DNA from 2 places in the Leisingera sp. M527 genome. Region 2 is predicted to be linked to the other one. Evidence: riboswitches for the same ligand, from Rfam matches in the RefSeq annotation. Region 2 holds a riboswitch; the other holds the start of a gene.
What was found. Region 2 has a riboswitch for thiamine pyrophosphate ahead of thiB (thiamine ABC transporter substrate binding subunit). Riboswitches for the same ligand answer to the same signal wherever they lie in the genome.

Region 1 (6,053 bases), 1.3 Mb from region 2:
CGGCATGGGCGGCGATCTTATAGGTAATCACGCCAACCTTGACATCATCGCGGTCTGGCAGGCCCAAGTGCTCCTTGGGCGTCACGTAGCACAGCATCGCGCAGCCGAACCAGCCGATCATCGCCGCGCCGATGCCGGATGTGATGTGGTCATAGCCCGGCGCGATATCGGTGGTCAGCGGCCCAAGCGTGTAGAACGGCGCCTCGTGGCAGCATTCCAGCTGCTTGTCCATGTTCTCTTTGATCTTGTGCATGGCGACATGGCCCGGCCCTTCGATCATCACCTGGCAATCCTTGGCCCAGGCGATCTTGGTGAGTTCCCCGAGGGTCTCCAGCTCGGCAAACTGTGCGGCGTCATTGGCATCAGCGATTGAGCCGGGGCGCAACCCGTCACCCAGCGAGAAGCTCACGTCATACTGGCGGCAAATATCGCAGATTTCCTCAAAATGCTCATAGAGGAAGCTTTCCTTGTGGTGGTGCAGGCACCACTTGGCCATGATCGAGCCGCCGCGCGACACAATCCCTGTCACCCGCTCAACGGTCATCGGCACCATGTGCAGGCGCACGCCGGCATGGATGGTGAAGTAATCCACGCCTTGCTCTGCCTGCTCAATCAGGGTGTCGCGGAACACTTCCCAGGTCAGGTCTTCGGCGATACCGTTCACCTTCTCCAGCGCCTGATACATCGGCACAGTGCCAATCGGCACGGGGCTGTTGCGGATGATCCATTCGCGGGTGTTGTGGATGTTGCGGCCCGTCGACAGATCCATCACCGTGTCGGCGCCCCAGCGGATCGACCAGACCAGTTTGTCGACCTCTTCCTCCATCGAGGAGGTGACGGCAGAGGTGCCCATATTGGCGTTGATCTTGACCAGGAAATTGCGCCCGATGATCATCGGCTCGATCTCGGGGTGGTTGATGTTCGCGGGGATGATGGCGCGGCCGGCGGCGATCTCATCGCGGACAAACTCCGGCGTCACGTAATCGGGGATATTGGCGCCAAAGTCGTTGCCATCGCGGTGGCAGGGGGACAATTCGCGCAGCTGGTTTTCGCGGATGGCGATGAATTCCATCTCTGGCGTGATGATCCCAGCGCGGGCATAGGCCAGCTGGGTCACCGCCTTGCCGTCCTTGGCCCGCAGCGGTGCGGGTTTCACCGGGAATTCGGGTGTCAGACGGTCGCCCGCGACAAAGCCGTTGTCGGCGGGGGTCACATCACGGCCCTGGTATTCCTCAACGTCGTCGCGCGCCAGAATCCAGTCACGGCGCAGCTGCGGCAGGCCCCGGCGGATGTCGGTCAGCACATCTGGGTCGGTATAGGGGCCGGAGCTGTCATAGACCGGCAGCGGTGCTTCGCCTGCGGTGGGGTGGGTGGCGATTTCGCGCATCGGCACGCGGATGTCCTTGTGGACTTCGCCTGCGACATAGATCTTGCGCGACGCGGGCAGGGCGCCTGTGGTGATCTTGGGGTTGGGGACGTTCATTTTGGTGCTCCTCAAAGCCGAAAACTCAGAAAAGACACCAGATGAGTTTTGGCTGGGAAACCGGCAGGCAAAGAGGCCTGCTTTACCGGAATGCGCCTGTTTCAAACGGCTGTCCCCGCGGGGACAAGCGGACAAAAGGCGCGTCCTTGCTTCCTACGCCAGTATCAACTGGGTCAGGTTCAAAGGGTCGCGCCGCCGGTTTGGGTTGCCCCGCACCTTGACGCCTCTCAGTCCCTTGGGCGGGACTCCCCTGCGTGGCCTTAGGGGTAGGGGAGGCACAGGGCGCGCGTCAACCGAAATCTTTGTAGATTATTTTTTGGCATTAATATCAGGCTGGTACTGGCGTTAAGGACGCAAAAGCGGGTCAAATCGCTGCAGCGCAGCTTTGATGCTTGATCGGGGGTGGTGAAATTATCTATAAAAATCCGCAACGCCATCCGCGTATGGCCAACTGGTATACGAGAACAGGAGACAGCATGCTGGACGCTGCACCCATCCGCACCGACTGGACCCGCGAAGAAGCGGAAGCGATTTACAACAAGCCTTTCATGGACTTGCTGTTTCAGGCGCACACGGTGCACCGGCAGTATTTCGACCCCAATCAGGTGCAGAAATCCAAGCTTCTCAGCATCAAGACCGGCGGCTGCGCCGAGGATTGCGCCTATTGCTCGCAGTCTGCCCGCAACGGCGCGCAGCTGTCAGCCTCCAAGCTGATCGAGGTGCAGCGGGTGATTGCCGAAGCCAGGAAAGCCAAGGAAGGCGGCGCGACGCGCTATTGCATGGGCGCCGCCTGGCGCTCGCCCAAGGACCGCGACATGGCCGCACTGGAAGCCATGGTGCAGGGCGTCAAGGATCTCGGCATGGAGACCTGCATGACCCTGGGCATGCTGGAGGAAGACCAGGTGTTCCGCCTGCGCGATGCCGGATTGGATTATTACAACCACAATATCGACACCTCCGAGCGGTATTACTCCGAGATCATCACCACCCGCACATTCGCGGACCGGATTGACACCCTGAACCGGGTGCGCGAGGCGGGCATCAAAGTGTGCTCCGGCGGTATTGTCGGCATGGGTGAGCAGCAGCTGGACCGTATCGACATGATGCTGGCGCTGGCAACGCTGGAGGTGCATCCCGACTCGGTGCCGGTGAACATGCTGATCCCGATTGCCGACACGCCGCTGGCCAATGTCGAGAAGCTGGACCCGATCGAATTTGTCCGCTCGGTGGCGCTGGCCCGCATCCTGATGCCGAAATCCCACGTGCGCCTCTCCGCAGGCCGCACCGATATGTCGGACGAAATGCAGGCGATGTGCTTCTTTGCCGGTGCCAACTCGATCTTTGTGGGCGACACGCTGCTGACCGCCGACAACCCGGAAGAGGACAAGGACCAGCAGCTGTTCGACCGTCTGGGCATCACCGCGATGGCGGTGGGATGTGACGGCAGCCGCTGATGGCGGGCGCCTTCCCGAGGCATGAGACATCGCTGGAAGCGCTGCGCAATCGCGGGCGCTACCGGCAGCTGATGCCGCGGGACGGGCATGACTTTGCCTCCAATGACTATCTTGGGCTGGCGGGCAGCGATGTGCTGCGCGCCGCTGCCGCCGATGCGCTGGCGCGCGGGGTGCCGGTCGGGGCAGGCGGCTCGCGCCTGCTGCGCGGCAATGACGCAGAACATCAGTTGCTGGAGGCAGAGGCCGCGGCGTTTTTCGGCACCGAGGCGGCGCTGTTCATGGGCGGCGGCTTCACCGCCAATCAGGCGATCTTCTCGACCCTGCCGCAGCAGGGCGATCTGGTGCTCTATGATGCGCTGATCCATGCCAGCACCCATGACGGGATGCGGCTGGGCCGGGCAGAGACCCGCAGTTTTGCCCATGGCGACGTGGAAGACGCTTCGCGGGTGCTGAAGGCTTGGCGTGCCGAGGGCGGCATAGGCCAGGTCTGGATCGCGGTTGAGGCGGTCTATTCGATGGACGGCGACCTGGCGCCGCTGGATGCGCTAATGGCGCTTGCCGATGCCGATGGCGCGGTTCTGGTGGTGGATGAGGCGCATTCCACAGGTGTGTTCGGCGATCTGGGCCGCGGGCTGGCACAGGGCATTGCGCACCGGCCAAACGTCCTGAGCCTGCACACCTGCGGCAAGGCGCTGGGGGCCTCTGGCGCGCTGATCTGCGGCCAGCGGGTGCTGATCGAGACACTGATCAACAAGGCGCGCGGGTTTATTTTTGCCACCGCCCCGTCACCGCTGAACGCCGCACTGGTACGGGCGGCCCTGGCTGAACTGCAACAGAACCCGGCACGCCGCGAACAGGCGTGGCAGGGGATCACCCATGCGCAAGCAGAGGCAAAACACCTCTGCGGGTTGGACGGCTATCACAGCCAGATCCTGCCGGTGGTGATCGGTGACGACAAACGCACCATGGCGCTGGCAGCAGCGATGCAAGGCCACGGCTATGACATCCGCGGCATCCGCCCGCCTACAGTGCCGCGTGGCACCTCGCGGCTGCGGCTGTCGATCACGTTGAACACGGGGGCAGGGGTCGTCACCCGGATGTTCGAAGACCTCGCCCGGGAAATGGAGACAAGGCCATGAGCGCGCTGATCGTCACAGGAACCGATACCGGCATTGGTAAGACCATTTTTTCGGCCGGCCTGGTGCAGGCGCTGGGTGCGACCTATTGGAAGCCGGTGCAATCCGGGCTGGAGGAGGAGACCGACAGCCAGACCGTCGCACGCCTGTCAGGCCGCCCGGCGCTGCCCGAGGGGTATCTGCTGCAACTCCCTGCCTCGCCGCATCTGTCGGCGGAGGCCGAGGGCGTGGAGATCGACCCGGATACGCTGGACTTGCCCGAAGCCGACGGCGTGCTGGTGGCCGAGGGGGCCGGCGGGCTTATGGTGCCCTTGAACCGCAAGGTGCTGTATCTCGACCTGTTTGCCCGCTGGGGCGCGCCGGTGATCCTGTGCGCGCGGACGCAGCTGGGCACGATCAACCACACCCTCCTGTCGCTGAAGGCCCTGCGCGATGCGGGCTGTCTGGTTGTGGGCGTGGCCTTCATAGGCGACGCCGAGCCGGAGGTGGAGGAAACCATTTGCCAGTTCGGCAAAGTGGCGCATTTGGGGCGGCTCCCCATCATTGAAGATCTGAGGGACGCGCCCGAGCCTGGGCGGGTGCGAAGCGCCCTCCCGGGGGGAGGGTCGGGCGCGGCCCGGTCTATCGACCGGACCAGAACGGCGCTCAAAGAAACCTTTGCCGAAAGCATCAATGTGGATCTGATCAGGGAGGCATTGGCATGAGTGCATCCGGCCTCACCCAGCTGGAGTTCGACCAGCAGCACCTCTGGCACCCTTACACCAATGTCGCCAAACCCGGCCCGACCTTTGTGGTCAAGGAAAGCGAAGGCGTCCACATCACGCTCGACGACGGCACCCGGCTGATCGACGCGATGTCGTCCTGGTGGTGCATGATGCACGGCCACAGGAACCCGGCGATCACATCGGCCATTCACGCCCAGCTCGACACCCTGCCGCATGTGATGTTCGGCGGGCTGACCCACGATCCGGCCATCGACCTGGGCCGCAAGCTGCTGGAGATCACCCCCGAAAGTCTGACGCGGATCTTCTATTGCGACAGCGGTTCGGTCTCGGTCGAGGTAGCGATGAAGATGGCGGTGCAGTATCAGCACGCCATCGGCCAGCCAGAGCGCAAGGAGTTTGCCACCATCCGCTCTGGCTATCACGGCGATACCTGGAAGGCGATGAGCGTCTGCGACCCGGACACCGGCATGCACCACCTGTTCCAGGGCGCACTGAGCGTGCAGCATTTCGTCTCCCGCCCGCCGGTCCGCATAAATGAGGGTTGGAGCGATGATCCGGCACAAAACGGTCTGGGAGAACTGCGCACCGTGCTGGAAGCCAACGCGCAGAAGATCGCCGCCTTCATTTTGGAACCCGTGGTGCAGGGCACCGGCGGCATGTATTTCTACCACCCGGAATATCTGAACCAGGCGCGTGCGCTGTGCGATGAGCTGGGCATCCTGCTGATTTTCGACGAGATCGCCACCGGTTTTGGCCGCACCGGCGCGCTGTTTGCCACCGGGTTCTGCGACGTGGAACCGGATATCATCTGTTTGGGCAAGGGGCTGACCGGCGGCCATATCTCCTTTGCCTGCACCATGACCAATGACCGCGTCGCGGAAGGCGTGGGCGGCGGCAATCCCGGTATTTTCATGCACGGTCCGACCTATATGGCCAACCCGCTGGCCTGCGCTGCGGCCAAGGCCTCGCTGGATCTGCTGACCGGGCAGGACTGGCGCGGAATTGTCTCGGGGATTGCAGAGCAGATGCAGTCTGAACTGGCACCGGCGCGCGATCTGCCCAATGTGGCGGATGTGCGGGTTCTGGGCGCCATTGGCGTCATCGAGATGAAACATCCCGTCTCCGCAGATGAGGCGCACGCCCGTGCCCATGATATGGGCGTGTTCCTGCGCCCCTTCGGCAAGAACATCTATACCATGCCGCCGTTCATCACGTCCCCGGATCAGCTGAGCCAGATCACCGCAGGCATGCTGCG
Region 2 (6,053 bases):
CGCGGCCCAAATCAAAATCAAAGCGGAACGCCTGATAGATGGCCAGCTCGATCGTGGTCGCCCTGGGGCCGCCGCCCAGAGTCAGCGCAACCGCAAAACTGGAAAGGCAGATGGCAAAGACAACAGCCAAAGCACCCGGTGCCACCCGCCGGAGCATCGGCCCCTCTAGCAGCCGCCACATCGCCAGCGGACCGGCATCCAATTGCGCGGCCAAGCGGAAGCGTTCAGCCGGGATTTCCTGCCAGCCCTGCAGGATCAGCCGGGTCGCCAGCGGCAGGTTGAAGAAGACATGTGCCAGGACCACGCCGTGCAGGCCGTAAATTTGCACCGGCTCCAGCCCGAACAGGCCGAACAAGCTGCTCAGCCAGCCAGCCCGGCCAAACACCGCCAGAAGGCCCAGAATGGCAACGATCACCGGCAGAATGAAGGGGGCGCCAAGCAGGGCAATCAGCAATGCCCGCCCTGGAAACCGCCGCCGCGCCAGTGCACGGGCCACGGGTATCGCCAGACCGACGCTCAGCAGCGCCGACAGGCTGGCCTGTGTCAGCGTAAACCGCAACGCCGCCCAATCGCTGGCACCAAATCCGGTTCCGGCCTCGGCCCTGAGTGCCACAGCACCCAAGGTTCCTAAGATCAGCGCGACGACAAGCAGTGCCGCGCTGATTCCGGGAACGGAGCCTACTGGCTGAGCGCGTCCAGCCATTCGCCAAGCGCTGCATCCCGCACCTCTGCCGCTTCAGTTTCGCTCAGCAGCAAGGACTTGCCTGGCGCGATCAGCGTCTCGAAACCCTCCGGCAGACCCGCAGCCGGTGTCACTGCGGGGTACATCCAGTTGGTGGTCGGAATGATCGACTGAAAAGCGTCGGATACCATGAATTCCAGAAACTGGTCGGCCAGCTCAGGCTGATCGGTGTTTGCCAGTTTGCCTGCAACTTCCACCTGCATGTAATGACCCTCGTCAAAGGCGGCAGCCGCCTTGGAGCCGTCTTCCTCAGCAATCAGGTGGTAGGCGGGTGAGGTGGTGTAGGAAAGCACCATGTCGGCCTCGCCTTCCAGGAACATGCCATAGGCCTCGGACCAGCCCTTGGTCACGGTGACAACATTGTCAGACAGGCCCTTCCAGATTTCCGGCGCCTCATCGCCATAGGCGGCTTTCACCCACAGGAGCAGGCCCAGACCGGGGGTCGAGGAGCGCGGGTCCTGGATCACGATCTTCATGTCGCTGGTTGCCAGCGCCTTGAAATTCGACGGGAAATCCGCCGGCGCCGCTGCATCGGCGTTGTGAACAAAGGCAAAATAGCCCCAGTCATAAGGCACAAAGGTCGCGTCGTTCCATGCAACCGGCAGCGCATAGTCGGCGCTGACCGAATGCTCTGCAAACAGGCCGGTTTCCTTGGCCGCCGCGGTCAGGTTGGTGTCGAGGCCAAGAACCACATCGGCATCCGAGCGTGCGCCCTCCAGCTTGACCCGCGCCAGCAGTGCCGCGCCATCGCCTGCGCCAACCAGTTTCAGGTCGCAGCCGCAAACCTCCTCAAACGCCTTTTCCACCGCCGGGCCCGGGCCCCAATCGGAAACAAAGCTGTCATAGGTATAAACGGTGAGTTCGGGCGTTTCGGCAAAAGCTGCCGAGGCGCCAAGCAGTCCCGCTGCAAATGCAAGATGTTTCAAGCCATCCTCCTTTGCGGCGTTGGGCAAGGGTGGAGGCTGTCCAGTACCTTCCCTCCGCCGGTGTGATCCGGTTCAGGTTCAACGGGTGTCATCTCAGCGCTGTTGCGCACCCCGAGGTCGCGCGGACATTATGCCCGGGCCGCAGCAAAGACAAGCCAAAGCCCGCCAGGACCTGCGTCTTGGCCAAACAAAACCACTTCCATCTCTTCCTCTTGCTGAAAATATCCCGGGGGAGCCGCCGCAGGCGGCGGGGGCAGCGCCCCCTCGGTTCTATGCCGCAGAGGAATCCGCTTGAGGCACAGCCCCCTGCCCGCTAAGCACGTCCGGCAAAGGAGACCGCGCCTCATGTCGATGAACAGCTTTGGACACCTCTTCCGCGTCACCACCTGGGGCGAAAGCCACGGGCCCGCGCTTGGCGCCACCGTCGACGGCTGTCCGCCGAATGTGCCGCTGGAGCCGGAAATGCTGCAGAACTGGCTGGATAAACGCCGCCCGGGCCAGAACAAGAACACCACCCAGCGCAATGAGCCGGACGCGGTCAAGATCCTGTCCGGCGTGTTCGACGGCATGACCACCGGCACGCCCGTACAGCTGATGATCGAAAACACCGACCAGCGGTCCAAGGACTACGGCGAGATTTCCCAGACCTTCCGTCCGGGCCATGCCGACATCACCTATTTCCAGAAATACGGCAACCGCGACTACCGCGGCGGCGGCCGTTCCTCGGCGCGGGAAACCGCGGCGCGTGTTGCTGCGGGCGGTGTTGCACGTGAAGCAATCAAGGCGCTGGTGCCGGGGCTGGAGATCAAGGGCTATATGACCCAAATGGGTAAGCTGGAGATCGACCGCAGCCGCTTTGACTGGGATGCGATCGAACAGAATGATTTCTGGATCCCCGATGCCGGCGCTGTGCAGGAGTGGGAAGATTACCTGCAAGGTCTGCGCAAGGCGCATGACTCGGTGGGCGCAGTTGTCGAAGTTGTTGCGCGCGGCGTCCCTGCCGGCATCGGCGCGCCGGTTTATGGCAAGCTGGACACCGATCTGGCGGCAGCAATGATGTCAATCAACGCTGTTAAAGGCGTAGAGATCGGCGAAGGCATGAACGCCGCCCGGCTGAAGGGCTCGGAAAACGCTGATGAGATTTTCATGGGCGAAAACGGGGTGGAGTATTCCTCAAACCACGCCGGCGGCATTCTGGGCGGGATTTCCACCGGTCAGAATGTGGTGGTGCGTTTTGCGGTGAAACCGACCTCCTCGATCCTTACTCCACGCCAATCGATCCGCAAGGATGGCTCGGCAGTGGAGGTCATCACCAAGGGCCGCCACGACCCTTGCGTCGGCATCCGCGCCGTACCCGTGGCCGAGGCGATGATGGCCTGCGTGATCCTGGACCACCTGCTACTGCACCGTGGCCAGATTGGCGTGAATCAGGGCAGGATCGGCTGAGTATGCGGCTCTAACAAGGAGTTTCCCGGCGATCACAGCTGGGAAAGCACTCTCAGCTGTGATCGCCCGAGCATTGGCTGTGGTCACCGAGAGCCGTCAGCACCTTGCAGCAGCCGCCATTGCCGCCGTCGCAAAGATGGCTGATCCGCTCCAGCTCCGCCGCCAGCTGCTCCAGCTTGCGGATCCGGTCTTGAACATTGGCCAGCTGACTGCGGGCAATCCGGTCGGCTTCGGCGCAGTCATCTCCGAGATTCCCGTCCAGTCCCATCAAAGACTTGATATCTTCCAGCGGGAAACCGAGGTCGCGAGCATGTTTGATAAATCCCAGCGCGTTCATTCCGTCCTCCCCGTAGCGGCGCTGATTGCCGGCATTGCGGCCGGGCTGCGGCAACAGGCCGATCTCCTCGTAATAGCGGATGGTGGGAACCTTTACGCCGGTGGTCTTGGACAGCTGACCGATGGAAAACATCTGCGGAACCTCTTGAAGCTCTAGTGACTAGAGGCCCTACATTGATCTCGAATCAGGAATGAGGACAAGAGCAATGGCAGGCTGCTGCAATCACAACGCCCGTTTTGACGGGGTCTCGGCAGACTATAAACGCAGGCTTTGGCTGGTAATCGTCATAAACGCCGGCATGTTTGCGGTGGAAATGAGCGCGGGCCAGCTGTCGGGCAGCCAAGCGCTGAAGGCGGACGCGCTAGACTTTCTGGGCGACGCGCTGACCTATGGTATTTCGCTGGCGGTGATCGGCGCTAGCCTGCGCACCCGGGCGCTGGCGGCGCTTGGCAAAGGCATCAGCCTTCTACTGATGGGTGCCTGGGTGTTTGGCTCCACCGTTTATCAGGTGTTTTATGTCGGAGTGCCGCAGGCACAGATCATGGGTGTGATCGGCTTTATGGCGCTGGCCGCCAATCTGATCTCGGTCATGCTGCTGGCGCGCTACAAGGATGGCGACGCCAATGTGCGCTCTGTCTGGCTGTGCTCGCGCAATGATGCGATCGGCAATGTGGCGGTGATGATCGCGGCGCTGGGTGTCTGGGGAACCGCCACCGGCTGGCCGGACCTGATTGTGGCCGGCATCATGGGCGGGCTGTTCCTAAGCTCCGCCTACCAGATCCTGGTGCAGGCGATGCGGGAATGGCGCGAGGAAGAGGCGCGCACTGCGGCGTATCAGAACTGAACACCTGTCCCGCTTGCGGCACGAGCGGCGCCCTGCGTTGTTCAGACAAACAGCCCTGCGCATGCCTCGCGCAGGGCTTTCTTCTGCACCTTGCCCATGATGTTGCGCGGCAGGGCCTCCAGCAGGATGAGGGAAGTGGACGCCAGGTTGCCGTGGATCAGCATCGCGCCTTTGGAGCGCCCGGTAGTGCCGGAGGTGTAAAGAAACGCGGCCAGATCGCCGGATTCGCGGGCAACAGGGTCAAAACCGGGCTGAACATCCGCCAGGTTGCGCAAAGATCCCTGCCCTCCGGCATCCAGAGTCAACACCCGCGCCTCATCTGCAATAGCGCTGATCTTCCCCATTCGCGCCGGATCGCAAACCACCACGCGCAGAGAATGAGCCTCGTGACCAAGCGACAGATATCCTTTTTCTCCAAAGCCCTTATGCACCCAATAGTTTAGGACCGTGTCAGACACTTCCATGCCGCCATCCTTCGAGCGCCTTTTGTAGCACGTGCCATCGCCCCTCTCGGGACATTGCTGCGCAATGCCCTGACGGGCAGTGGATGCCGTGCTTGCGGCACAATTCCTTGGCCCCAATGCCGACTTGGGGTTCCTTCGGGATGCCAATGATCTGCTCTTCGCTGAATCGGCTTTTCCGCATTGTCTGTCTCCTCGGGTGGAGAACAGGCTAGCGTAAAAACGCGGACATTTCTGGGGAGCAGGTCAGGAGCAGCACCTTGTTATCATCACAACTAACCTCGCCTTCTGCGGCGTCAAGAAGACAAGGCCAGAACCTAATATATAGTTCTTGCAACTTTCAAGTTGCGCGGGCTGCGAAATTCGAGCGGATGCGAGAACATCCCCGCCCAAGCGAAACCGTGCATGAGTATGCGGGATTGTTAAACATTCTACGTCCCGCCGACATGTCGCGATACACAAAAAAGCCCTGGCTGTTGCAAGCAAAGCCAGGGCTCTTCGCTAGTCTGCTTTAGCTAGCCTAACGGACGACAAATTCTGCATGCAATGCGCCGGCCGCTTTCAGGCTTTTGAGGATATCGATCATGTCCCGCGGCGACACGCCCAAGGCATTCAAACCTGCCACGACTTCGGACAGCGAAGTCGTCTCCGGCACTTCGGCAAGTTGGACGCCCTCTTCTTCCTCAATAGCTGCACCTGTGCGCGGAACAACAACCGATTCGCCATTTGCGAAGGGATTGGGTTGCACCACCAGCGGTGTCTCTTCGATCCGCAAAGTGAGGTTTCCTTGAGCCACAGCAACACGGGAAATCCGCACATCGCTGCCCATCACGATCGTACCGGAACGCTGATCCACCACAACCCGCGCCTTGCGCTGAGGTTCAACCAGGATGTTCTCGATCCGGCCCACGGCATGAGCCGTCGAGCGGGTATTTGTTCGCTTGATATCGATCTCGACAGTTCCGGAATCCCGCATCAGGGCAACGTTGCGGCCAAACTCATCGTTGATCGCCCGTTCAATCCGGCCGGCAGTGGTGAAATCCGGCTCCCGCAGGGCCAGACGCATGGAGCTAAGAGAGGACAGATCAAAGCCGATCTCACGTTCGACCCGGGCGCCCGAAGGGATCACACCGGCCGTTGGCACCCCTTGGGTTACCGTGGCCGCGTTGCCTTCGGCAACCGCTCCACCCGCCAGGATTGTACCTTGGGAGACGGCATAAATCTGCCCGTCCGCAGCATTGAGCGGCGTCATGATCAGGGTGCCGCCCAAGAGGCTCTTGGAATCACCGATAGCTGA

Region 1: linked by a shared signal. The riboswitch ahead of thiC (phosphomethylpyrimidine synthase ThiC) and the one ahead of thiB (thiamine ABC transporter substrate binding subunit) in region 2 are both predicted to bind thiamine pyrophosphate.

The regions. Positions count from the first base shown of each region.
Region 1 is NZ_CP081037.1:2,719,466-2,725,518, reverse strand. Features, by position in the region: gene thiC (phosphomethylpyrimidine synthase ThiC) at 1-1,483, opposite strand, end outside; TPP riboswitch at 1,617-1,745, opposite strand; gene bioB (biotin synthase BioB) at 1,960-2,937, shown strand; gene K3555_RS13590 (8-amino-7-oxononanoate synthase) at 2,937-4,076, shown strand; gene bioD (dethiobiotin synthase) at 4,073-4,777, shown strand; gene bioA (adenosylmethionine--8-amino-7-oxononanoate transaminase) at 4,774-6,053, shown strand, end outside.
Region 2 is NZ_CP081037.1:4,030,338-4,036,390, forward strand. Features, by position in the region: gene K3555_RS19805 (thiamine/thiamine pyrophosphate ABC transporter permease ThiP) at 1-703, opposite strand, end outside; gene thiB (thiamine ABC transporter substrate binding subunit) at 679-1,668, opposite strand; TPP riboswitch at 1,701-1,792, opposite strand; gene aroC (chorismate synthase) at 2,014-3,114, shown strand; gene K3555_RS19820 (helix-turn-helix domain-containing protein) at 3,167-3,583, opposite strand; gene K3555_RS19825 (cation transporter) at 3,657-4,295, shown strand; partial or broken gene K3555_RS19830 (AMP-binding protein) at 4,418-4,666, opposite strand; partial or broken gene K3555_RS25050 (transposase) at 4,745-4,940, opposite strand; gene K3555_RS19840 (flagellar basal body P-ring protein FlgI) at 5,277-6,053, opposite strand, start outside.